DNA from 2 places in the Rhizobium sp. P28RR-XV genome. Region 1 is predicted to be linked to the other one. Evidence: predicted binding sites of a transcription regulator. Region 1 holds the regulator's gene; the other holds the start of a gene.
What was found. The regulator PhoB, encoded in region 1, activates phosphate uptake and scavenging genes when phosphate is short. The targets are predictions, from matches to a motif close to TGTCATNNANCTGTCAT.

Region 1 (12,182 bases):
CGCGAAATCAGCCGGATGGTGATGTCCGCAGTCGCGATCCTTTTGTCGCTGCTTTGCGCGCTCTACGGCTTGCGCGTCATCGCTCCGCGTTTCCGCGCCCGCAACCGCGTCGAACAGGTGGTTCTCGGCGCGCTGATCGTCGCATCCTCCATTGCCGTGCTGACGACGGTCGGGATCGTCGTTTCGATGCTTTCGGAAGCGGCGCGTTTCTTCAGCATGGTGCCTGCCAGGGAGTTCTTTTTCGGAACGGTGTGGGATCCGCGCTTCGCCGGCGCCGGCTCGCTGACGTCGGGCACCTTCGGTCTGATCCCGCTGCTGGCGGGCACGATCTATATCGGCTTCGTCGCGATGCTCTTCGCCGTGCCCATCGGCCTGTTCGCCGCGATCTACATGGCCGAATATGCCTCGGCGCGCGTTCGGTCCATCGCCAAACCGATGCTGGAGGTTCTGGCCGGCATTCCGACGATCGTCTACGGTTTCTTCGCCCTCGTCACCGTCGGTCCCTTCCTCAGGGACATTTCGGCCGAGATCGATGGTCTGTTGACGGGACGTTACGGAAGCTTCATCGAGGCTCAGAGCGTGATGACGGCGGGCTTCGTCATGGGCGTCATGCTCATCCCTTACGTCTCCTCGCTGTCGGACGATATCATCATGGCCGTGCCGCGGTCGCTCCGAGACGGCTCGCTCGGTCTCGGCGCCACCCGCTCGGAAACGGTCAAGCGCGTTCTGCTGCCGGCAGCGCTTCCGGGCATCGTCGGCGCCCTGTTGATGACCGCCTCGCGCGCGATCGGTGAAACGATGATCGTGGTGCTGGCTGCCGGCGTTGCCGCGCGTATGCAGATCGATCCCTTCGAGCCCATGACCACCGTGACCGTGAAGATCGTCAATCAGCTGACCGGCGACCTGGAGTTCACTTCACCGCAGACGCTCGTTGCCTTTGCGCTCGGCATTACCCTGTTCTGCCTGACGCTGTGCCTCAATGTCTATGCTCTCTACATCGTCCGCCGCTACAGGGAGCAATACGAATGAGCGGCATCGTATCCTCCCCCGTGCCGAATATGCCGCGCGGGCTCACGCCGGGCGCTCCGGCACGGCGTGATATCGGCATCAAGCGGCGCTATGCCGCCGAGCGTCGCTTCCGCGCCTATGGCGTCACGGCCGTTATCTTCGGCCTCGTCTTCCTTGCCATCTTGGTGTCGACCGTGGTGCGCACCGGCTACACCGCCTTTGTTCAGACATCGATCACCCTGCCGATCGAATTCACCGAGAAGGTGATCGACCCCACGGCCAAGCGGACCACCGATCCGAAGGTGCTGATATCGGCCAATTATCCGGTTCTGGTGCGTGACGCGCTGGTCAAAGCCTTGGATATCGATCCCGCCAATCGTGCACTCGTCCGCGAGGCGACGGCGATGGTGTCTGAGGGTGCCAGGATCGCGTTGCGCGACAAGGTCGTCGCGAACCCCTCGATCGTAGGGATAACGCAGAACGTTACTTTTCTTGCCAGTGCCAATATCGATTCCGCCAACAAGGGGCAGATCGATCTGACCGTCGACGAGAAGGACCGTAAGGTGTCCGACCGGCAGGTCGCCTGGATGAAGCAGCTCAGCGAAAGCGGAGCCCTGTACAAGGCGTTCAATACCGGTCTCTTCGTGTCGGGCAATTCCAGCCGCCCGGAAGCCGCCGGTCTCGGCGTTGCGCTGATCGGCTCGCTCTATCTGATGCTGACCGTACTCGTGCTCGCTCTGCCGGTCGGCGTCGCCGCCTCGATCTATCTGGAGGAATTCGCGCCGAAGAACCGGCTGACGGATCTGATCGAAGTCAATATCAACAATCTCGCCGCCGTGCCTTCCATCGTCTACGGCTTGCTGGGCCTCTCGGTCTTCATCAACATGATGGGGCTGCCGCGCTCGGCCTCGCTCGTCGGCGGGCTGGTGCTGAGCCTGATGACGCTGCCGATGATCATTATCGCCACGCGTTCGGCGCTACGCGCCGTGCCGCCGTCGATCCGCAGCGCCGCGCTTGGCCTCGGCGCATCGCGCATGCAGGTGGTCTTCCATCATGTCCTGCCGCTCGCCATGCCAGGCATCCTGACGGGCACTATCCTCGGGCTTGCCCATGCGCTCGGGGAGACGGCGCCGCTGCTCTTGATCGGCATGGTCGCCTTCGTCGCCAATTATCCGACATCGCCTCTCGATCCTTCGACGGCGCTGCCGGTGCAGATCTACATGTGGGCGAGCGAGGCCGAGCGCGCCTTCGTCGAAAGAACGTCCGGCGCCATTATCGTCCTGCTCTTCTTCCTCGTCGCGATGAACATCGGCGCCATCCTGCTGCGTCGCCGCTTCGAGCGGCGCTGGTAGGGAGGGCCGGGGAATGAACATGATGAGCGAAGCCGCAAGCGAAAGAGCCTTGGCCAAGAAGATGACTACGATCCCTTATAAGATGATCGGCCAGGACGTTTCGGTCTTCTATGGGGACAAGCGCGCGCTCTTCGACGTCAACCTGAAGATCCGCGCCAATACGGTGACGGCGCTCATCGGCCCTTCCGGCTGCGGCAAGTCCACCTTCCTGCGCTGCCTCAATCGCATGAACGACACGATCGAGACGTGCCGGGTGACGGGCAAGATCACGCTCGACGATCAGGATGTCTACGACAACAGCATCGATGTCGTGGAATTGCGCGCGCGCGTCGGCATGGTCTTCCAGAAGCCCAACCCGTTTCCCAAGTCGATCTATGAAAACGTCGCCTACGGGCCGCGCATCCATGGCCTGCACCGTTCCAAGGCCGATCTCGACCATATCGTCGAGACCAGCCTGCAGAAGGCGGGCCTGTGGGGCGAGGTCAAGGACAGGCTCCACGATGCCGGCACGAGCCTTTCGGGCGGTCAGCAGCAGCGCCTGTGCATCGCACGCGCCGTTGCCGTCAGTCCGGAAGTCATCCTCATGGACGAGCCGTGCTCGGCGCTCGATCCGATCGCAACGGCAAAGGTCGAGGATCTCATTCACGAGCTGCGGGAAAACTTCACGATCGTCATCGTGACGCATTCCATGCAGCAGGCAGCCCGCGTTTCGCAGCGCACCGCAATGTTCCATCTCGGCCATCTGGTTGAGGAGAACGATACCGATAAAATGTTCACCAATCCCGACGATTACCGCACGCAGGATTACATCATGGGCCGTTTTGGTTGATGATATCAGGCGCTCGGACCCTTTCACACAGTTCACCTTGAGGATAGAAAAATGGTCTCCACTCACATTCTCTCTGCTTACGACGAAGACCTGAAGTTCCTGACGCGCCGCATTGCGGAAATGGGCGGCCTGGCCGAGCAGATGGTCAGCGACAGCGTCCGCGCACTGGTCCAAAGCGACACTGCTCTTGCGCAGAAGGTCATCTCCGACGACGTCATCCTCGATCATGCCGAGCGCGAAGTCGGCGACAAGGCCATCGTCACCATCGCCCGTCGCCAGCCTATGGCTGCCGACCTGCGCGAGATCATGGGCTCGATCCGCATCGCTTCCGATCTGGAGCGCGTCGGCGACCTCGGCAAGAACACCGCAAAGCGTGTCATCGCCGTTCAGGGCGGCGTTCCGCGCCGTCTCGCCCGCGGCATCGAGCATCTCTCCGAACTGGCGCTCAGCCAGCTGAAGGAAGTTCTGGACGTTTATGCCACCCGTTCGCCCGACAAGGCTGTGTCGATCCGCGAGCGCGACGAGGAAATCGACGCCATGTACACCTCGCTCTTCCGCGAGATGCTGACCTACATGATGGAAGATCCGCGCAACATCACCACCTGCACGCATCTTCTCTTCTGCGCCAAGAACATCGAGCGCATCGGCGACCATGCCACCAACATCGCCGAGACGATCTATTACATGGCGACCGGCGCCCAGCCAGAAGGCGAGCGCCCGAAGGATGATACCGCCAATACCGTCGGCGCGGTGACGGAATAATCTGGAAGCGAAAAGGGAGACCAAAGGCGCATGGTTCCGAGAGTTGCTGTTGTAGAAGACGAGGAAGCGCTAAGCGTTCTGCTGCGCTACAATCTCGAGGCCGAAGGCTTCGAGGTCGACACGATCCTCAGAGGCGATGAGGCCGAGCTGCGTCTCCAGGAGCGCATTCCCGATCTCCTGATCCTCGACTGGATGCTCCCCGGCGTGTCCGGCATCGAACTCTGCCGCCGGCTGCGTATGCGGCCGGAGACGGAGCGCCTGCCGATCATCATGCTGACGGCCCGAGGGGAGGAGAGCGAGCGCGTGCGCGGGCTTTCCACCGGCGCGGACGATTACGTCGTCAAGCCGTTCTCGACGCCGGAGCTGATGGCCCGTGTCAAGGCGATGCTGCGGCGTGCCCGTCCGGAGGTTCTCTCCACGGTGCTGCGTTGCGGGGATATCGAGCTGGACCGCGAAACCCATCGCGTTCATCGCAAAAGCCGCGAAGTGCGGTTGGGGCCGACGGAGTTCCGCCTGCTGGAATTCCTGATGTCCTCGCCGGGCCGCGTCTTCTCGCGCTCGCAGCTGCTGGACGGCGTATGGGGGCATGATATCTATGTCGACGAACGCACCGTCGACGTGCATGTCGGTCGCCTGCGCAAGGCGCTCAACTTCTCCAATATGCAGGATGTCATCCGTACCGTTCGCGGCGCGGGCTACTCCATGGAAGCCTGAGCGGCGATACCCGGTCAGGCATCGACATAGCGGCGGAAATAGAAAACGGGCCTCAATGGCCCGTTTCTTTTATCTCAGCTTTGGGGACATATCAGCCGCGCGGTTGAGCCGGCCGGCGCCGCTCATGCACCGGCTGGTAGGCCAGGCGCTGGTGGTAGCCGCAATAGGGCGATGCATCCGGGCTCTCGTTGCCGCAGAAGTGGAAATCGTCCTTCAGCGGGTCGCCGACGGGCCACTTGCAGGTGCGTTCCGTAAGCTCGGTCAGGCCGAGACGCCGGGAGATCGGAACGACGACGTTGGCAGCCGGACGATACCGGATCTCGTTGACGGCATCGATCTCGACCTCTTCCTTGAGCATGGTTGCGCCCTGCTGGCGGGTAACCGTGCGGGTTGCGACACGAGACGCGTAATTCGGCGCGCGCGGTGCCGCGCTGCTGCGCTTCGGCGTGCGTGCCGCAGCCGCCGTGCCGCCCGCCTTCGCTCGGCCAGGAAGGTTCAGGCGATGCACCTTGCCGATGACGGCATTACGGCTCACGCCGCCAAGCTGCGCCGCAATCTGGCTGGCGCTCAACCCTTCGGACCATAGCTTTTTCAGCTTCTCGACGCGTTCGTCTGTCCAATTCATGCCCTGTCTCCGCTGTCGCGTTTCCGATGGCAGAATCCCTCACCATTGCCTCGCATGGGATCGAGGCGCGAAACGCTCTAAAATTGTGGTGACTAGTTCCGCCGCATGCAGTCTAGCAATTGATTTTTAACCTAGTGTGAGGCTGACTCCGTGACAAGAGTCGCGGGAATCTTGAGGAATCGATTTCGAGGTTTTCCCCAACTTGCTGCCCCGGCGTGGCATTTCTGCAATAGGCAGTGCCGAACGCATCCCTTTTGGCCGACAGCGCTTTCTCGCACCTGCTAAACGCCAGTTTTGTTGACATCGCGGTGCAAAACATCAATAGTGGCCAGGCCGCCGCAAGGCGGCTTTTGATTTTTTCGGACCCGTTTCATCAAGTGGAAGCGATTGGTCCTTAGGGTTGTGATCGAGGAGATATGCCATGGCAGAGACCGCGCCGCTTTACGATACCTATCTGCGTGCTCCGCTGCGGTTCGAGCGAGGCGAGGGCGTCTGGCTGGTTACCGAAAACGGCGAGCGCTACCTCGATTTCGCAGCCGGCGTGGCAGTCAATTCGCTCGGTCATGCCCATCCTCATCTGGTCGCCGAGCTGAAGGCGCAGGCCGACAAGGTCTGGCACCTGTCCAACCTCTATGAAGTGCCCGGGCAGGAAAAGCTGTCGAAGCGGCTGACGGACGTTACCTTCGCCGACAAGGTCTTCTTCACCAATTCGGGTGCAGAGGCGCTGGAATGCGCCATCAAGACGGCGCGGCGCTATCAATTCGCCAAGGGGCATCCTGAAAAGTTCCACATCATCACCTTCGAAGGCGCCTTCCACGGGCGTACCATCGCGACGATCGCCGCCGGCGGCCAGGAGAAATACATCGAAGGCTTCGGCCCGAAGGCGCCGGGTTTCGATCAGGTGCCGTTCGGCGATCTCGATGCCGTTCGCGCCGCCATCACCGATGCGACGGCCGCGATCCTGATCGAGCCGGTGCAGGGCGAGGGCGGTATTCGTCCCGCGACCAACGAATTCCTGCGCGGCCTGCGCGAGATCTGCGACGAGCACGGCCTGCTGCTGGTTCTTGATGAAGTGCAATGCGGCGTCGGCCGCACGGGCAAGCTCTTCGCCCATGAATGGGCCGGGATCAAGCCTGACATCATGGCCGTTGCCAAGGGTATCGGTGGCGGCTTCCCGCTCGGTGCCTGTCTTGCGACGGCGGAAGCCGCCTCGGGCATGAAGGCGGGTACGCATGGCTCGACCTATGGCGGCAATCCGCTTGCCATGGCGGTCGGCAATGCCGTGCTCGATATCGTGCTCGCTGAAGGTTTCCTGCAGCATGTCCGCGATATCGCGCTGGTCTTCCGCCAGGGTCTCGCCTCGCTGAAGGACCGTTTTCCCGATATCATCGAGGATGTTCGCGGCGAAGGCCTGATGCTCGGCGTCAAGGCGGCCATTCCGCAGGCGGAGCTGCTGCAGGCGATCCGCGCCGAGCACCTGCTTGGCGTCCCGGCCGGCGACAACGTCATCCGTCTCCTGCCGCCGCTGGTCGTCACCGCCGACGAAGCACGCGAAGGTCTGGCTCGCCTTGAGCGCGCCGCCGAGCGCGCACGCGCAGCCCGCGTCAAGAAATCGGCTTGAGTTCAACGCCCGCAGCCGGGGCGATTACTGCGCCGCGCGTCGAGGCGACGCGCAAAGGATGCAGTAACATTTAGGGATCGCATAAGCTTTCCTTAAATCGGTGCCGATTTAAGGGCTTATGCGTGCCCCACGCGGGTTTTTTCTGGAGTACAGGTAAGGACATGGCTTCTCCGAAACACTTTCTCGACCTCTCTGCCGTTCCGGCTGCCGATTTGCGCGATATCATCGACGATGCGATCGTGCGAAAGCAGGCATTGAAGGCTGGCACGGCCGATAAGCCGCTGGACGGCAAGATGCTGGCGATGATCTTCGAGAAGCCGTCCACCCGAACCCGCGTTTCCTTCGATGTCGGTATGCGCCAGCTAGGTGGCGAGACGCTGTTCCTCTCCGGCACCGAAATGCAGCTCGGCCGCGCCGAGACGATCGGCGACACGGCGAAGGTGCTGTCGCGCTATGTCGATGCGATCATGATCCGCACGACCGATCACTCGCGCCTGCTGGAACTCGCCGAACATGCGACTGTACCGGTCATCAATGCGCTGACCGACGACACGCATCCGTGCCAGATCATGGCCGACATCATGACCTTCGAAGAGCATCGCGGCCCGATCAAGGGCAAGACGCTGGCCTGGACGGGCGACGGCAACAACGTGCTGCATTCGCTGATCGAAGGTGCCGCCCGTTTCGGCTATCGCATGAATATGGCGGTACCCCTTGGTTCCGAGCCGAAGGATCACTATCTGAACTGGGCCCGCAACCAGGGCGCCGAAATCATGCTCTCGCATGATGCCGACCGTGCGGTCGCCGGTGTCGATTGCGTGGTAACCGATACCTGGGTTTCCATGAATCAGGAACACCGGGCCCGCGGTCACAACGTCTTCCAGCCCTATCAGGTCAATAAGGCTTTGATGGCACAGGCCGGCAAAGACGCGTTGTTCATGCATTGCCTGCCCGCTCATCGCGGGGAGGAGGTGACGGACGAGGTGATCGATGGTCCGCAATCCGTTGTCTTCGATGAGGCGGAAAACCGCCTTCATGCGCAAAAGTCGATTCTTGCTTGGTGCCTGGGCGCAATCTGAGGATATGAAGCCGCGTCTCAAGGGCGCGGGCGCAGTAGGAGTAAAGCAATGGCTGAAAACGCCGCCTCGCTGGGTCAGTTTGATTTCGCCGGTGACGATCATGTCGTGCCCTTCCAGGTGGAAGGTCTTGACGTGCGCGGCCGCGCCGTGCAGCTTGGTCCGCTATTGGACACCATTCTCGCCCGGCACGACTATCCGATGCCGGTTGCGCGGCTGCTGGCCGAGGCCATCGTCCTGACCGTGCTGCTTGGCACCTCGCTGAAGTTCGAAGGCAAGTTCACCGTGCAGACGAAGAGCGACGGGCCGGTCGACCTCCTGGTCGCCGATTTCTCGACGCCGGAAAACGTTCGTGCCTATGCCCGCTTCGATGAGGAGGCATTGGCAAAGGCGGTGGCCGAAGGGCGTACCGAGCCCGAGCAGCTGCTGGGCAAGGGCGTGCTCGCCTTCACCATCGATCAGGGTCGCTTCAGCCAGCCCTATCAGGGCATCGTCGCGCTTGACGGCGCTTCGCTCGAGGAGATTGCCGGCACTTATTTCCGCCAGTCGGAACAGATTCCGACGCGGGTGCGCCTCGGTGCGGCCGAGCTCTTCGATCGCGATGGCGACGGTAAGCCGCGTCATCGTTGGCGGGCCGGCGGCCTGATTGCGCAGTTCCTGCCGGAGGCTCCGGAGCGCATGCGCCAGCCGGACCTGCATGGCGGCGACGGCGATACCGGCCTTCGCGCTCATGTCGAGGACGATGCCTGGGCGGAAGCACGCAGCCTGGTGGAAACCATCGATGCCGACGAGTTGACGGATCCGCAGGTCGGCACCGAGCGGCTTCTCTATCGCCTGTTCCACGAGCGCGGCGTGCGCGTCTACGAGCCGAAGGCGGTTTTCGATCGCTGTTCGTGCTCGCGCGACAAGCTGAAGGGCGTGTTGAAGGGCTTCACGGCCGAGGAGATCGAGGCGAGCCAGGACAATGGCGAAATCGCCGTGACCTGCGAATTCTGCTCGACCACCTACCGCTTCGAAGCGTCCGAGATTGAAGCGGCTTGATGCCACTCTGGAGCATTGCCAGGAAAAGTGCGCAGCGGTTTTCCGTCCGGAATGCGTAGCGAAACAAGAAGATAGGGTGTTTTCGCGATTCGAAGAAAAGCGGAAGGGCTTTAGTTCAGCGTGCGCAGCAGGTTCGGCGTATCCAGCGAGAAGGCGGGGATCTTGACATGGAAGAGCTCCCCGTCGTCCGTCTCCATCTGATAGTGGCCGAACATCATGCCTGACGGCGTGTCCAGCGGGCAGCCGGAAGAATATTCGTAGGTATCGCCGGGTTTCAGGTGCGGTTGTTCACCGACCACGCCGGGGCCGGTCACCTCATCCACGATGCCGTTCATATCGGTGATGTGCCAGTAGCGCGTCACCAGCTTGACGGCTGTTTTGGAATGGTTGGAAATGACGATGCGGTATCCCCAGACATAGCGATCGTCATCCGGATCGGATTGCTCCTCCAGATAGAACGGCTCCACTACTACCTCTATGTCGCGTGTCAGGGCGCGATACATGCCTGATACCTTGCCACTTCCTGAAACGTCGAGGGGCCTCTTCAAGCCTCATTGCCGCTTCTACATTTCCAAGTTCGCGGCATATTATCCGCTTTCCACCACTCCCGCAAAGTGCGGATGTCTAGCGGTATCCTATAACCGGCTCCCTCCGTCAAGGAACGGCGTGTTGAAAAGTCGCGCGAGCGGATAGAGCTTTCCGGCATTTAGCTATTACAGCTAATAACGAAGGTTAACGAAGCGTCGAGAGAAGTATCTAAAATTGCCTGTCATTTGGTCTTGTCTACTTTGAAGCCGCTCCCTTCGTCTTTGGCGAGCGGAAACGCTTGCCGCGACTAAAGGTGCACTTGCAAGTTGCCCGTCGCAACTACCGTCCCCTGATCAAAATCTCCAGCTCATATAATTCCTGATTTCATCTTATGTTCCCCGGGGAGGGTATGACCGCAATTCTCCTCTGAAAGAATTTCGGCTATCATCTGATTCTGGCATTGCCCATGCCTCCCCCCTCCATCCGGGAAAGTATATTTCATGCGGGGCCGTCGATATCCAAACCGACTGTTTGAGCGCCTGGCATAAGGAGGGGTTGCGGTCACTGCTCGCAATAGGAGGTTTATATGAGGCTTTCCGCCCCTGTTTATCATTTGAAGCGCAAGGCGAGGCTCTTGTCCCGCCAGCAGAATATCCCCTTGCATGCCGCGCTGGATCGCATCGCGGCCGGCGAAGGTTTTGGAGGCTGGAGTTTGCTTGCAAACAAAACCAACACAGCTGTACCTGTCAGTGAGTTGTATTCGCGTTTACGTCCGGGCGATCTGGTGCTGATCGGCGCTCGGCGCGGTCACGGCAAGACCCTGATGAGCCTGAGGCTCGCCGTCGAAGCTATGAAGGCTGGCAATCGCGGTGTCTTCTTCACGCTGGAAGACACGGAAAAGGTCGTTCTGGACCGCTTTCCTGTCATCGGTGCCGATCATGCGGAATTTGCTGATCTATTCGAATTCGATAATTCGGATGCCATCAGCGCCGACTATATCGTCGGGAGGTTGGCCGGGGCGCCGCGCGGCACGCTGGCAGTGGTCGATTTTCTGCAGCTGCTCGACCAGAAGCGGGAAAAGCCGGAACTGATGATCCAGGTTCAGACACTGAGGGCGTTTGCGCGCGCCAGAGGCGTGATCGTCGTCTTTGTCTCGCAGATCGATCGCTCTTATGATCCGGCGCAGAAACCCTTGCCCGATCTTTCGGACGTCCGCCTGCCGAATCCGCTGGATCTCAAGCTGTTCGACAAGATGGTCTTCCTGAACAACGGTCTGGTCGAGTTCAAGGCCGCCAGCTGACGAGCTGTCATTGCCCGACGAGGGCAGGTCGAGCCGCCCAGAGAAAATCTGGGCGGCTCGATTGATATCAGGCGGAAACCTGCGCGAGCGCGCGGGCGAAATCCTCGACCAGATCCGCGCCGTCTTCGATGCCGGCGGAGAAGCGCACCGTTCCCGGTGAAATGCCGAGTTCGGCCCGCGCTTCGTCGGTGAGGTTCTTGTGCGTCGTGGTGGCCGGATGGGTGATCAGGCTCTTGCTGTCGCCGAGATTGTTGGAGATCTTCACGATATCAAGCGCGTTTTGCAGCTTGAAGGCCGCTTCCTTGCCGCCCTTCAGCTCAAAGGCGACGAGGGTCGAGCCGCCGCTCATCTGCTTGGCGATGATATCGGCCTGCGGGTGGTCCTTGCGGCCGGGATAGATCACGCGGGCGACCTTGCTAGTCTGCTCGGCGAGGAAGTCGGCAACCTTTGAGGCATTCGCCGTCTGCTGCGCAACACGCAGCGGCAACGTCTCGATGCCTTTCAGCAGCGTCCAGGCGGTGAAAGGGGACATGGCCGGGCCGGTATGGCGGAAATAGTCCTGCAGGTTCTCGTCGATCCACTGCTTGTCGGAGAGGATGACACCGCCGAGTGAGCGGCCCTGGCCGTCGATGTGCTTGGTGGCGGAGTAGACGACGATATGGGCGCCAAGTTCCAGCGGCTTCTGGAAGAGCGGCGTCGCGAACACGTTGTCGACCACGACCTTGGCGCCGATCTGATTGGCAAGCTTGGCCACCGCAGCGATGTCAACGACTTCCAGCGTCGGATTGGTCGGGCTCTCAAGGAAGAAGACCTTGGTGTTCGGTCGAACAGCCTTTTCCCAGTTCTCGACGAAACGGCCATCGACCAGCGTGCATTCGATGCCGTATTTCGGCGCAAGCGTCTCGACGACCCAGCGGCAGGAGCCGAAGAGGGCGCGGGCTGCGACGATATGATCGCCGGCCTTCAGCTGGCAGAGAATGGCGGCGGTGACGGCAGCCATGCCCGAAGCGGTGGCGCGGGCATCTTCAGCGCCTTCCAGGGCGCACATGCGCTTCTCGAACATGTCGTTGGTGGGACTGCCGTAGCGGGCGTAGATGAAGCCATCAGTCTCGCCCTTGAAGCGGGCTTCCGCTGCTTCCGACGTGTCGTAGACGAAGCCCTGGGTCAGGTAGATTGCTTCGGAGGTCTCGCCGAATTGCGAGCGGAGCGTTCCGCCGTGGACGAGTTGGGTTGCGGGGCGCCAAGTCTTGCTCATGCCATCACCACTTTCAAAACAAAAAAACCGGCCGCAATTGCAGACCGGTTTTCAACCCGGTCTTTTTAGCC
Region 2 (12,182 bases), on a different contig from region 1:
ACTGTCGGCGGCGGCTTTTGCGACGGCCGGCGCAATGCGCAGGATAAGGCGAGGATCGAAGGGCGAGGGGATCAGGTAGTTCGGCCCGAAGACCAGCGTTTCTCCGGTATAGGCGCGGGCGGCGACATCGGAAGGCTCTTCGCGGGCGAGTGCGGCGATGGCGCGCACGGCGGCCATCTTCATCTCTTCGTTGATCGTCTTGGCGCCGCAATCGAGTGCGCCGCGGAAGATATAGGGGAAGCAGAGGACGTTATTGACCTGGTTCGGGAAATCCGAACGGCCGGTGCAGATCATGGCGTCCGGGCGGGCGGCGCGGGCGAGATCAGGCATGATTTCCGGCGTCGGGTTGGCGAGCGCCATGATCAGCGGCTTTTCCGCCATCTGTTCGAGAAGTTCAGGCTTCAGCACGCCGGCGGCGGACAGGCCGAGGAAGACATCGGCGCCGGGAATGGATTCGGCAAGCACGCGCTTGTCGCTGTCCTGCGCATAGACCGATTTCCACTCATCCATCAGAACGTTGCGGTCCTTATAGACCAGGCCTTCGATATCGTGGACCCAGATGTTCTCGCGCCTGGCGCCGAGTATCACCAGCAGGTTGAGGCATGCGAGGGCCGCGGCACCGGCGCCGGAGGCGACGATCTTGACGTCCTCTATCTTCTTGCCGGCCAGCTCCAGCCCGTTGAGGATAGCGGCGGCAACGATGATGGCTGTGCCGTGCTGATCGTCGTGGAAGACCGGGATTTCCATCTTCTCGCGCAAGCGGCGCTCGACATCGAAGCATTCCGGCGCCTTGATGTCCTCAAGATTGATGCCGCCGAAGGTCGGCTCGAGCGCCGAAATCGTGTTGACCATCTCATCGACGGTCGGGGCTGCGATTTCGATATCGAAGACATCGATGCCGGCAAACTTCTTGAAGAGAACGGCCTTGCCTTCCATGACCGGCTTGGAGGCGAGCGGACCGATATTGCCGAGGCCCAGCACGGCGGAGCCGTTCGAAATCACGGCAACGAGATTGGCGCGGGACGTATAGTCGGCGGCCGTCTCGGGATTGTCGCGGATGGCAATGCAGGGGGCGGCGACGCCAGGGGAATAGGCAAGTGCCAGATCGCGCTGATTGCCCAGCGGCTTTGTGGCTTGAATTTCCAGCTTGCCGGGGCGGGGATAGCGATGGAAATAAAGAGCCTGATCGTCGAAATTGCCGCTCGCCATGTTCTTGGCTGCTTTCGAAGTGTCATTCGTATCCAACTCGCGTCTCCATTCCTGCCTGCGCTAGAGACCCCTCCATACATCAATCGCTTCGCCTTCACAGTATGCAATTGATGCCGCCGCGCGTTTTTGTCGTGGCAAAGTGCTCGTTCCCGGTTGCATTGCCGCAGGTCGCCCCGCCGCAGCCGCGTCATCAGGAGTTCATTGCGACGACCTATGACGGTCGCAAGCGGAGATTTCCTCATGACTTTGATTGCTTGCCATCGCGGTGGTGCCCATCTGTGGCCCGAGAACACCAGGCTTGCCTTTTCGGAGACGGCCAAGCTCGACGTCGACCTCGTCGAATTCGACGGCCACCAGACCCGGGACGGCAAGCTCGTCGTTCACCACGACGCGCTGATCGACCGCATGACGGACGGCAGCGGTGCGATCGCCGATTTCAGCCATGACGAGTTGATGCGCCATATCGTGATCGGCAGCGGCGGTGAAACCATTCCGACATTGATGGAAACCATCGATATCTTTGGACCGTCCGCCGTCGATCTCCGCCTGGAGATCAAGACCAAGGCGGATGGCTCGCCATATGAGGGCATGGAGGGCCGCATTGCCGATGAGCTGCTGGCGACGGGCATGCTGACGCGCACGATGGTGACGAGCTTCGCTTTGCCGCGCCTGGAGGCCTTCGGCGCCGCGCTCGACGAACGTGGCCTGAATGTCGGCGAACTGCTCGGCTTCATCTTCCTCTGTTCGCCCCAGGCTGCCGCGCAATTCGGCTGGAATGGGATTATGGCGGCTCTGCGCAGCTCGGGGCTGCGGGAGATCGCAATTCGCGCCAATGCGCTGGACGCGGAGATCATGGAGTTCTTCCGCAGGGGCGGCGTGAAGGTGCATGGATGGGCCGCACACACGGACGAGGCGGCGCGAGCCATGTTTCGCCTCGATGTCGCCAGTTTCACAAGCGACCGTCCGGACCTCGCAATCGCGGCCAGACGCGGTTGAACCTGGCCGAAAAGCCGGCAGACACAGGGTTTGTCATCTTCCTGAAACACGAGTCTGGTTTTGGAATAGCGAAGGTAGATAGGGCACGGACTGAGAAGTTCGTGAATGAAAACATGGACACCCGGCGATTCCGAACGCTGTTCATTTCTGACGTGCACCTGGGCTCGAAGGCCGCCAAGGCGGACTACCTGCTCGACTTTCTCCGTCACCACGAGGCCGATACCATCTTCCTGGTCGGTGATATCGTCGACGGCTGGCGCCTCAAGCGCAATTGGTACTGGCCGCAGGATTGTAACGACGTTGTGCAGAAGCTCCTGCGCAAGGCGCGCAAGGGCACGCGGATCGTCTACATTCCCGGCAATCACGACGAATTCCTGCGTGATTTCCCCGGCATGCATTTCGGCGGTATCGAGGTGGCGCAACGCGCCATGCATGAAGCGGCCGACGGCAAGAAGTATCTCGTCCTGCATGGCGACGAATTCGACGTCGTCGTCCGCAATGCCCGCCTGCTCGCCTATCTCGGCGACTGGGCCTATGACATGGCGATCCTGATCAACATCGGTCTTGCTGCAGTGCGCCGCCGGCTGAACATGCCTTACTGGTCGTTCTCGGCCTGGGCGAAGCTGCAGGTGAAGCATGCCGTCAACTTCATCGGCGAATTCCAGCGTGTCGTTGCCGAGGAAGCCAAGCGCAATAATGCCGATGGTGTGATCTGCGGTCATATCCACCATGCCGTCATCGAGGATCTCGACGGCGTGCGCTATATCAATACGGGCGACTGGGTGGAAAGCTGCACGGCGATCGCCGAGCATGAGGATGGCACGTTCGAACTCATCACTTGGCGGAGCATTCTGGAGACGCAGCCGGCCGGCTCGCCAGTCGAGGAAATGCCGCAGTCGCTCGGTGCTCAGGCGGCCTGATCCAAGTCTTTTCACGGACTTGATAATGGCCTGTCATAATTATTGATCGTCGTGGAACCGCCGAAGCCTAGGATTTATCCGAAACGTTACGGTGTTGGCCGTTTCTCGCCATGGTCGTATTCTCGATAGCATGATAGGGACAAATAAGTTCCCCTTCAGGTCTGTCATGATTCCCGCGATCAAATCCTTCCAGGGCGAGGGTGCGCCTCCTTATTTCCGCCTGCGCACCGCCTTGTCCTATTGCGCTCCGTTATTCGTGAACGGAATTGCGCTGCCGTTCTTTCCCGTCTGGCTGGCGGGGTTGAATTTCAACGACCACGAGATCGGTCTCGTGATCGCAATCCCCATGGTCGTACGCGTCCTGGTAACGCCGGTCATCGCCGTGTTGGCGGATCATATGACGGAGCGTGCCGATGTGCTGCTGTGGTCCGGCGCCCTGTCGCTTCTGACGGCGATCGCGCTCTACTGGACCAGCGACTTCTGGCCGGTGCTTCTGGTCTATGGCATCCAGGGCGCAACCTATGCGCCATATGTGCCGGTGGTAGAGTCGATCGCCATGTCGGGTGTGCGTCGCTGGGGCTTCGATTACGGCTCCATGCGCGTGTGGGGATCGATCACATTCATCCTGTCGACCCTTCTCGGCGGTCAATTGATCGGCATGTGGGGCGGAGCGACTGTATTGCCTGTCATGGTGGCAGGTTTCGTTCTGACGACGCTGATGGGCCTGTTTGCTCCGCGCATCGGGCCGACGCGCCGCCGCAACCAGCCGATCAATCTGCAGCCGCCGACCGGAAATTTGCGCTCCCCGCAGTTGCTCGTCACCATGATCGGGGTATCGATACAGCAGTCGAGCCATGCGATGCTCTATACGTTCGCGTCGATCTATTGGCGCAAGCTGGGCTTTTCCGGCGCGGAGATCGCCGTGCTCTGGAGCATCGGTGTGGCTGCGGAGGTGATGGTCTTCTTCCTCTCGAAAAAGCTGAGCCGGCGGTTCAGCGCGTGGACGCTGATCTTCTTCGGTTCGACCATGTGCATCCTGCGCTGGGTTCTGTTTCCGATGAATTTCGGTTTCATGGGCTATTTCGTGCTGCAGTGTTTTCATTCCTGCACCTATGCCTGCGTCCATACCGGCATCCAGCGCCGTATTGTCGCCTCGGTCCATGAAACGCAGGAATCATCGGCTCAAGGCGCCTATTATTTCTACAATGGTATGTTCCTCGGCCTGATGACGCTGGCATCCGGCTATCTCTATGCCTGGCTGGGCCTCGAAAGCTATTATGTCATGGCCGGCATCGCCGCTTTCGGCCTGGGCATGGTCATTTTCGCCTACGGGCTGCAGGCCGGGAAGCCGGCGATGGGCGGGGGCGCTCACGGCGTGTCCTAACGCGGTGCAACAAATTCATTTGGATATCAAAAAGCCGTGACATATGTTGGCACCGGCGCGAGATGGAAATTCCCTGCCTAGTCGGTGTATTAAGCATCGACCATGCGGGCTCTCTGAGTCGGCGCATGTTGTGCCAGATTTGAAAGACGCGTAAATTTGAAAGCGGCCGAACAAAAGTCCGATGCACCGAGGATCGACGATGCGCCCGAAGGCGCGGGTCATCGCTATCGGCTGGAGGGTAATTGGCGGAGCGCCAATGTGCACGGCGTGCTGCGGCAGATCGAGCAGCTGTCGAAGCGCAGCTCCGGCGGCGAAGTCGTGATCGATCTTTCCGATCTTTCGGATGTCGACACGGCGGGTGCGCTGCTGATCCGCCGGCTCAAGGAAAGCCAGGAAGCACATAAAGCCCGCGTTACGATCGAAGGCTCCAATCCGCATATCGACGAATTGCTGACGGCATTCGATGAAGATCCCGATGCTGAGGCCGGAGAGCCGAAACAGAAGACATCGCTGGCGGAGCGGATTCTCGCGCCGATCGGCAAGAGCGTCTATGAGATCTGGGGCAATCTTGTCGCCGCCATGTACATATTGGGTTCGGCCGTACGCGGTGCGCAGCTCAAATTCGGGCGCGGCAGCGGCGTTTCGCCAGCTTCGATCGTTAACCAGATCGATCACATGGCGGTACGCGCCGTTCCGATCATTCTGCTGATGTCATCGCTGATCGGCGCCATCATCGCGCAGCAGGGGGCTTTCCAGCTGCGCTATTTCGGTGCCGAAGTCTTCGTCGTCGATCTGGTCGGCATCCTGCAATTGCGCGAAATCGGCGTGCTTTTGACCGCGATCATGATCGCCGGCCGCTCCGGCAGCGCGATCACCGCGGAAATCGGCTCGATGAAGATGCGTGAGGAAGTCGACGCGCTGAAGGTCATGGGCCTGAATCCCATCGGCGTGCTCATTTTCCCGCGGCTGGTGGCATTGACGGTGGCTTTGCCCTTGCTGACGGTCCTTGCCAACTTCGCCTCGCTTTTCGGTGCCGCGATGGTTGCCTGGGGCTATTCCGGCATCACCATTGCGACCTTCATCTCCCGCCTGCATGAGGCGATCAGCCTCTCCACGGTCATTTCGGGTATGATCAAGGCGCCGTTCATGGCGCTTGTCATCGGCATCGTCGCGGCGGTGGAAGGATTGAAGGTCGGAGGCAGCGCCGAGTCTCTGGGGCAGCACGTGACCTCGTCGGTGGTGAAGTCGATCTTCGTCGTCATCCTGATGGACGGGCTCTTTGCCATGTTCTACGCAGCAATTGATTTCTGAGGAATGGCAAGGATGAGCGCGCTTCACTCGGACATTCCACTGCAGAAAGATGAGCGGGGCCGGGATATCGTGCTGTCGGCACAGGATGTCACCGTCGCTTTCGGACCGAAAGTCGTCCTGGATAAATTGAACCTGAATATCTATCGCGGCGAGATCCTGGGTTTCGTCGGGGCTTCCGGTGCGGGCAAGTCGGTGCTGCTGCGCACGGTGCTGCGGCTGCTGCCGCGTCGCTCGGGCAAGATCGAGATCCTCGGTGAAGACTATGACACGCTCTCCGAACCGGAGCGAAACCAGCTCGATATGCGGCTTGGCGTCCTCTTCCAGCAGGGGGCACTGTTTTCGTCCCTGACGGTGAAGGAAAACATCCAGGTGCCGATGCGGGAATATCTGGACCTGCCGCAGGAGATGATGGACGAACTGGCGCTGATGAAGATCCGCATGGTGGGTCTCGCCGCGGATGCCGCCGATAAATATCCTTCCGAACTGTCCGGCGGCATGATCAAGCGCGCAGCACTTGCGAGAGCCCTGGCGCTCGATCCGGACCTTGTTTTTCTTGACGAGCCGACATCCGGCCTCGATCCGATCGGTGCCAGCGAATTTGACGAGCTGATTGCCAGGCTGCGCGACACGCTCGGCCTGACCGTCTATATGGTGACTCACGACCTCGACAGCCTGTTTTCCGTCTGCGACCGTATTGCCGTTCTCGGACAGAAGCGGGTATTGGTGGAAGGTACGGTTGAGGACATGCTCGCCTGCGATGATCCCTGGGTGCAATCCTACTTCAGGGGCAAGCGCGCACGTTCGATCGTGCCGCGGGAAGACATCAGGGCGCACAACGACGACAAAGGCGCAAGCGCCAACGGCCGCGAGAAGTGACTGGAGACAATGGAAACCAAAGCGAATTATACGATCGTCGGGTTCTTCACGCTGCTGGTTATCGCGGCCGCCTTCGGATTCGTCTACTGGATGGCCGAGTATGGCCGCGGCGGACCGATGGTCGAACTCGTGGTGCGCATTCCCGGCTCGGCAAACGGCTTGAGCGTCGGTTCGCCGGTCCGCTTCAACGGTATTCAGGTCGGCTCGGTGCAGGGCCTTTCGATCGATGCCGACGATCCCAATTATTCTCTGGCTTTCACTCAGGTACGCGCTGATGCGCCGGTCTATACCTCGACAAAGGCTATCCTGGAAATTCAGGGTCTGACGGGTGCCGCCTATATCGAGCTTTCCGGCGGCCGCAACGGCGACGAGAACATCTTGAAGCGTTCGGTCGATACCGGCAAGCGCGCGGTGCTGCTCGCCGATCAATCGAGTGTGACCAACCTGCTGACGACGGCCGACAAGATCCTGAACCGCGCCAACGACACGATCGGCGACATCCAGGGGTTTGTTTCGGATTCGCGCGGACCTTTGACCGACACGGTGCGCAACGCGCAGAAATTCTCCAAGGCCGTCGCCGACAATTCCGACAATATCGACAAGTTCCTGGCAAGCGTCGGACAGCTGTCCGATACCTTCAAGACGGTCTCCGTCCGCGTCGACTCGACGCTGGATGCGATCGAGAAGCTGGTGCGCGCGGTCGATGCCCGGAAGGTCAACGACGTCATTGCCAATGCCGACAAGATCACGGCGAACGTAGCGGATGCCACGACCGATCTGAAGGCGACGGTTGCGAGCTTCAAGGAGACGGCCGACACCTACAATGCTTTCGGGCAGAAGGCGCAAAAGACGCTCGAGCACGTCGACCAGATCATTGCATCGATCGATCCGGCGAAGGTCAAGGGATCGGTCGACGACGTTGCTGAGGTGACGAAGCAAGCGCGCGCGGCCGTCGCGTCGATCCGCGATGTCGCCAACTCCGTTGCTTCGCATCAGCGGGATATCGATCAGACGATCGCCAATGCCCGCGATATCTCCACCAAGCTCAATACGGCATCCGGCAAGGTCGACGGCATTCTGACGAAGGTCGATTCCCTGCTCGGTAACGACAGCACGCAGTCGCTGTTTGCCCAGGCCAAAGAGACGCTCGAATCCTTTAAGAAGACGGCTGACAATCTCAACTCCCGCATCGGCCCGATCGCCGACAACCTGCAGAAGTTCTCAAGCGGTGGCCTACGCGACGCGCAGACCCTGATCAACGACATGCGGGGCACGGTTGACAATCTGAATAGTACAATCACAAATTTCGACCGCAATCCGCAGCGACTGATCTTCGGCGGCGATACGGTCAAGACATATGATGGCCGCGCGCGGCGTTAATGAATAGCGATATCTGATTTCCAGGGGATAAGCGGAATATGGTCGGTTGCGTGTCGAGTGAGCGTCATCAGGTGTGGAAAGCTGTGATCGCATTGCCAGTGCTCGCAGCCTTGCTCGGAGGCTGTGGAACCGCCTCGAACAACGACACCTACGATCTTTCCGCGTCGGTGAAGGCAAACGGCCCCTCGGTCAAGAGCCGCCAGATCCTCATCCCGCCGCCAACGGCGCTGCAGGCGCTGGACAGCAACCAGATCGTCATCCGCGTCTCGCCTTCGGAAATCCAGTATCTCGGCAAGTCGCAATGGAGCGACAAGCTGAGCAAGATGGTACAGTCGAAGCTGGTGGAAGCCTTTGAGAATACCGGTAAGCTCGGCGGTGTCGGCGTGCCGGGGCAGGGCCTTGCAATCGACTATCAGATCGTCACCGACATCCGTTCCTTCGAGATCAATGCCTCCGGTGGCCAGAAGACGGCGACGGTCGAAATCTCGGAAAAGATCCTGAACGACCGCACCGGTACGGTGAAAGCGCAGAATGTCTTCCGCAAGGTCGTGCCGGTCAGCGGCGGCGGCAACCCGGATTTCGTCCGCGCGCTCGATGCGGCGTTTGCGGGCGTGGCCGGCGAGCTCGTCGATTGGACATTGCGTTCGCTGTAAGGCCCTGGAACTGTTCAGTTCCTGCCTGAAATCGGCTGCGCCCTTTTCCTGGAATGCTTCAGCGCTCCATAAGCTCTTTCAACGTCTTCAGATCCTTCATTATGTGCGCGGCATCGGCTGCAAACTGTTCCTCGGTCATGCCGGGCAGCTGGAGCAGGGTGAACATGACCTCGCAGCCATCGCCATTCGGTACGATGCGCAGCGCATTGTGAACCTGCAGGCCGGAGTCCAGCGTCACTCGATGGTCGATGACACCGAAATCGTTGCGGGGCGAGAAGCGCACGCGGGCGGTGCCGAGAGGACCTTCCGCGATCCATTCGTCTCCATCCTGCGTCAGTCCCGATGCCAGTCCTGACGCCCAGAAAGGCATGTTTTCCGGACGGCTGGCATAGCCGTAGACTTCCTTCCAGTTACGATCGATGGAGATATGCACGATCTTCGCATTCATGGTCGACATGCTGTCTTCCTCCTCTATATCCCTCATGGCCCGACGATCGGCCGGGCAATCGCGGCTTCGGGAAATGGATAAATCGCGAATCCAGCAACATTCTTGCACGGTCCTGCAAAGGGGACGATTCACGGCTCGCGAAGGCTTGCCGTTTTCCGTCCGGAGTGCAACAACAACGCCGAACGTAGGGCCGTCGCAGGTCGCGTCGAGGGCATTGCGTCGTATCGGATGTTGATGCGTCTTCCGGGTCTTTAGGGTAGGGCCGGGCGCAGTCAAAGACTCATTGGAGGATTGTCGTGGAAAAGGCAGAAATCGGGCTGATCGGTCTCGCGGTAATGGGATCGAATCTGGCGCTCAACATTGCCGAAAAAGGCAACAAAATCGCGGTTTTCAACCGTACGCCGCAGGTAACGGATGAATTCTACGCGAATGCGGGTGCGCTCAAGGACAAGATTATTCCTTGCAAGACGATCGAGGAGTTCGTCGACGCGATCCGTCCGCCGCGGCCGATCATCATCATGATCAAGGCCGGCGAGCCGGTCGACCAGCAGATGGCGGCGCTGCAGCCGCATCTGGACAAGGGCGACATCATGATCGACGCCGGCAATGCCAATTTCCGCGATACGATCGCCCGTTTCGACCGTCTCAAGGACACCGGCCTGACCTTCATCGGCATGGGCGTATCCGGCGGCGAAGAAGGTGCGCGTCATGGCCCATCGATCATGGTCGGCGGCACGGAAGACTCCTACAAGCGCGTCGAGAAGGTGCTGACGTCGATTGCCGCCAAGTATAATGACGATCCATGCGTTGCGTGGCTCGGCAATGACGGCGCCGGCCATTTCGTCAAGACCATACACAACGGCATCGAATATGCCGACATGCAGATGATCGCCGAAATCTACGGCATTCAGCGCGATGGACTCGGCAAGAGCGCTGCCGAGATCAGCTCCATCTTCGGCGACTGGAACAAGGGCCGCCTCAATTCCTACCTGATCGAGATCACCGAGAAGGTTCTGGCAGCCAAGGACCCGGCGACCGGCGGCGCCATGCCTGACGTGATCCTCGACAAGGCTGGCCAGAAGGGTACTGGCAAGTGGTCTGCCATCGAAGCCCAGAACATGGGTATTCCCGCAACCGCGATCGAAGCGGCCGTTGCGGCCCGCAGCCTGTCTGCGATCAAGAGCCAGCGCGAAGCTGCCGAAAAGATCTTCGGCACGCCGGATTACAAGTTCCCGATCAGCTTCGGTCCTGACCTACTGAAGGATCTCGAGCTTGCTCTGTTTGCAGCCAAGATCGGCGCCTATGCGCAGGGCTTTGCCGTCATGGCGGAGGCTTCGAAGGAGTTCAACTGGTCGCTGCCGATGCCTGTGATCGCCAAGATCTGGCGTGCCGGCTGCATCATCCGTTCGCAGTTCCTCGACGAGATCACCAGCGCCTTCACCAAGACCCCGGATGCGGCGAACCTGGTCGTCACGCCGGCCTTTGCCGAGATGGTCAAGGAATCGATCCCGTCGCTGCGCCGCATTGTTTCGGCTGCCACGGCCTCTGGCCTGCCGGTTCCGGCTCTGGCTTCGGCGTTGACCTATTTCGACGCCTATCGCCAGGCTCGCGGCACCGCTAACCTCATCCAGGCCCAGCGCGACTTCTTCGGCGCACACGGTTTCGACCGTGTCGACGGCAAGGATATCCATCACGGCCCTTGGGGCAGCGGCGCCAACGGCTAAAAGAATTGCCAGATCTGAAGAGGCCCGCCGGAGAAATCCGGTGGGCTTTTTGTTATCAGCTCTTCGGCCAGACGGGCGGGCTGATGCTTTGCAGCAGTTCCGGCTCGACCCCGTCGATACGGGCGATGACGGCCTTTGCGAGTTCCCGGCCGGCGTGGCGGAAATCTTCCGACACCGTGATGATCTCGGGCCTGATCCAGCTCAGGACATCGGCCGATTGCTTGGCGACCATGTCGATATCGCGGCCGAGACGGAACCCCGCCGCCTCGATGCCGGCATTGACGGCGATGGCGCCGCCGCTGCTGGAGCAGATGATCCCATCGGGCGCATGCGGAGAGCGCATCAATGCTTCGGTCGTGTCCTTGATATCGGCAAGCGCATTGTCGGTGGTTATCCTGAGCGGGACCTCTTCGGCACCATATTGATGCAGGCCCGTCTGGAAGCCGATGCGCGTATGCGAATAGTAGGTGAGCTTGCTCGACGGCTGCAGCAGCGCCAGGCGACGCCGCCCTTTCGCGACCAGCGCACGGACGGCCTCGTGCGCGAAGGCTTCATTGTCGAAGTCGTGGAAGGGATGGACGATACCCATATCCGTCCGTCCATGCGTGGCGAAAGGCATGTTGCGATTATGCATAAGCTCGACGCGCGGATCATCTGGCTCCGTACGCGATATGATAACGCCGTCGGCGGAGCCGGTGTCGAGGATATAACGCACCGGCACCAGCGGATCCTTGCTGTGCGAATGCGGCGTGATGACCAGGTGGTATTGCGTGCCGGCCAGGACCTCGGAGATGCCGAAGACGATGTGGCTGGTAAAGCCCATGATTTCTTCGTCGATGCTCAGCACCAGCGCGATGACGTTGGTCTTGCCGGTTCTCAGGCGCACGCCGGCCCGGTTCGGCTGATAACCCAGTTGGCGGGCGACCATGCGCACGCGCTCTTTGGTTTCGGCGCCGATGTCGGGAGCATCCTTCAGTGCGCGTGAAACAGTGGTAATTCCAAGCCCCGTCATGAAGGCGATCGTCTTCAGTGTTGGCCGCTCGGGTCCAGACCGCGTACCGCCGCCTGAAGTTTTGTTGTTGTCCATTCCGTTCAAGCCCGCCTCCCGGCCGCCTCCCGCGACCAATCCGCTTATATCGCCCAGGCCTGCATCGCAAGCATCGGCGAAACGCGGCGTCTCCTCACTTTGAATAGAAACTGTAACGATACAGTACGAATGTCGAGTACTATTTTAGATATGTTTTTCGACGCCATTTCCAAGGGTTGTATTAGAGCTTGCCG

Region 2: the regulator PhoB is predicted to act here: its motif matches at 2,237-2,253, upstream of HGP12_RS01360 (UDP-2,3-diacylglucosamine diphosphatase).

What each region holds. Positions count from the first base shown of each region.
Region 1 is NZ_JABAIG010000011.1:1,786-13,967, reverse strand. Features, by position in the region: gene pstC (phosphate ABC transporter permease subunit PstC) at 1-1,029, shown strand, start outside; gene pstA (phosphate ABC transporter permease PstA) at 1,026-2,360, shown strand; gene pstB (phosphate ABC transporter ATP-binding protein PstB) at 2,374-3,189, shown strand; gene phoU (phosphate signaling complex protein PhoU) at 3,241-3,951, shown strand; gene phoB (phosphate regulon transcriptional regulator PhoB) at 3,982-4,665, shown strand; gene HGP12_RS22920 (GcrA family cell cycle regulator) at 4,757-5,290, opposite strand; gene HGP12_RS22915 (aspartate aminotransferase family protein) at 5,712-6,911, shown strand; gene argF (ornithine carbamoyltransferase) at 7,073-7,990, shown strand; gene HGP12_RS22905 (Hsp33 family molecular chaperone) at 8,039-9,028, shown strand; gene apaG (Co2+/Mg2+ efflux protein ApaG) at 9,139-9,531, opposite strand; gene HGP12_RS22895 (DNA helicase) at 10,143-10,856, shown strand; gene HGP12_RS22890 (O-succinylhomoserine sulfhydrylase) at 10,924-12,111, opposite strand; SAM riboswitch at 12,156-12,182, opposite strand, start outside.
Region 2 is NZ_JABAIG010000001.1:278,715-290,896, forward strand. Features, by position in the region: gene HGP12_RS01350 (NADP-dependent malic enzyme) at 1-1,209, opposite strand, end outside; gene HGP12_RS01355 (glycerophosphodiester phosphodiesterase) at 1,450-2,205, shown strand; gene HGP12_RS01360 (UDP-2,3-diacylglucosamine diphosphatase) at 2,319-3,125, shown strand; gene HGP12_RS01365 (MFS transporter) at 3,292-4,509, shown strand; gene HGP12_RS01370 (ABC transporter permease) at 4,666-5,820, shown strand; gene HGP12_RS01375 (ABC transporter ATP-binding protein) at 5,833-6,696, shown strand; gene HGP12_RS01380 (MlaD family protein) at 6,706-8,076, shown strand; gene HGP12_RS01385 (ABC-type transport auxiliary lipoprotein family protein) at 8,115-8,729, shown strand; gene HGP12_RS01390 (SRPBCC family protein) at 8,788-9,186, opposite strand; gene gndA (NADP-dependent phosphogluconate dehydrogenase) at 9,474-10,901, shown strand; gene HGP12_RS01400 (LacI family transcriptional regulator) at 10,957-11,988, opposite strand.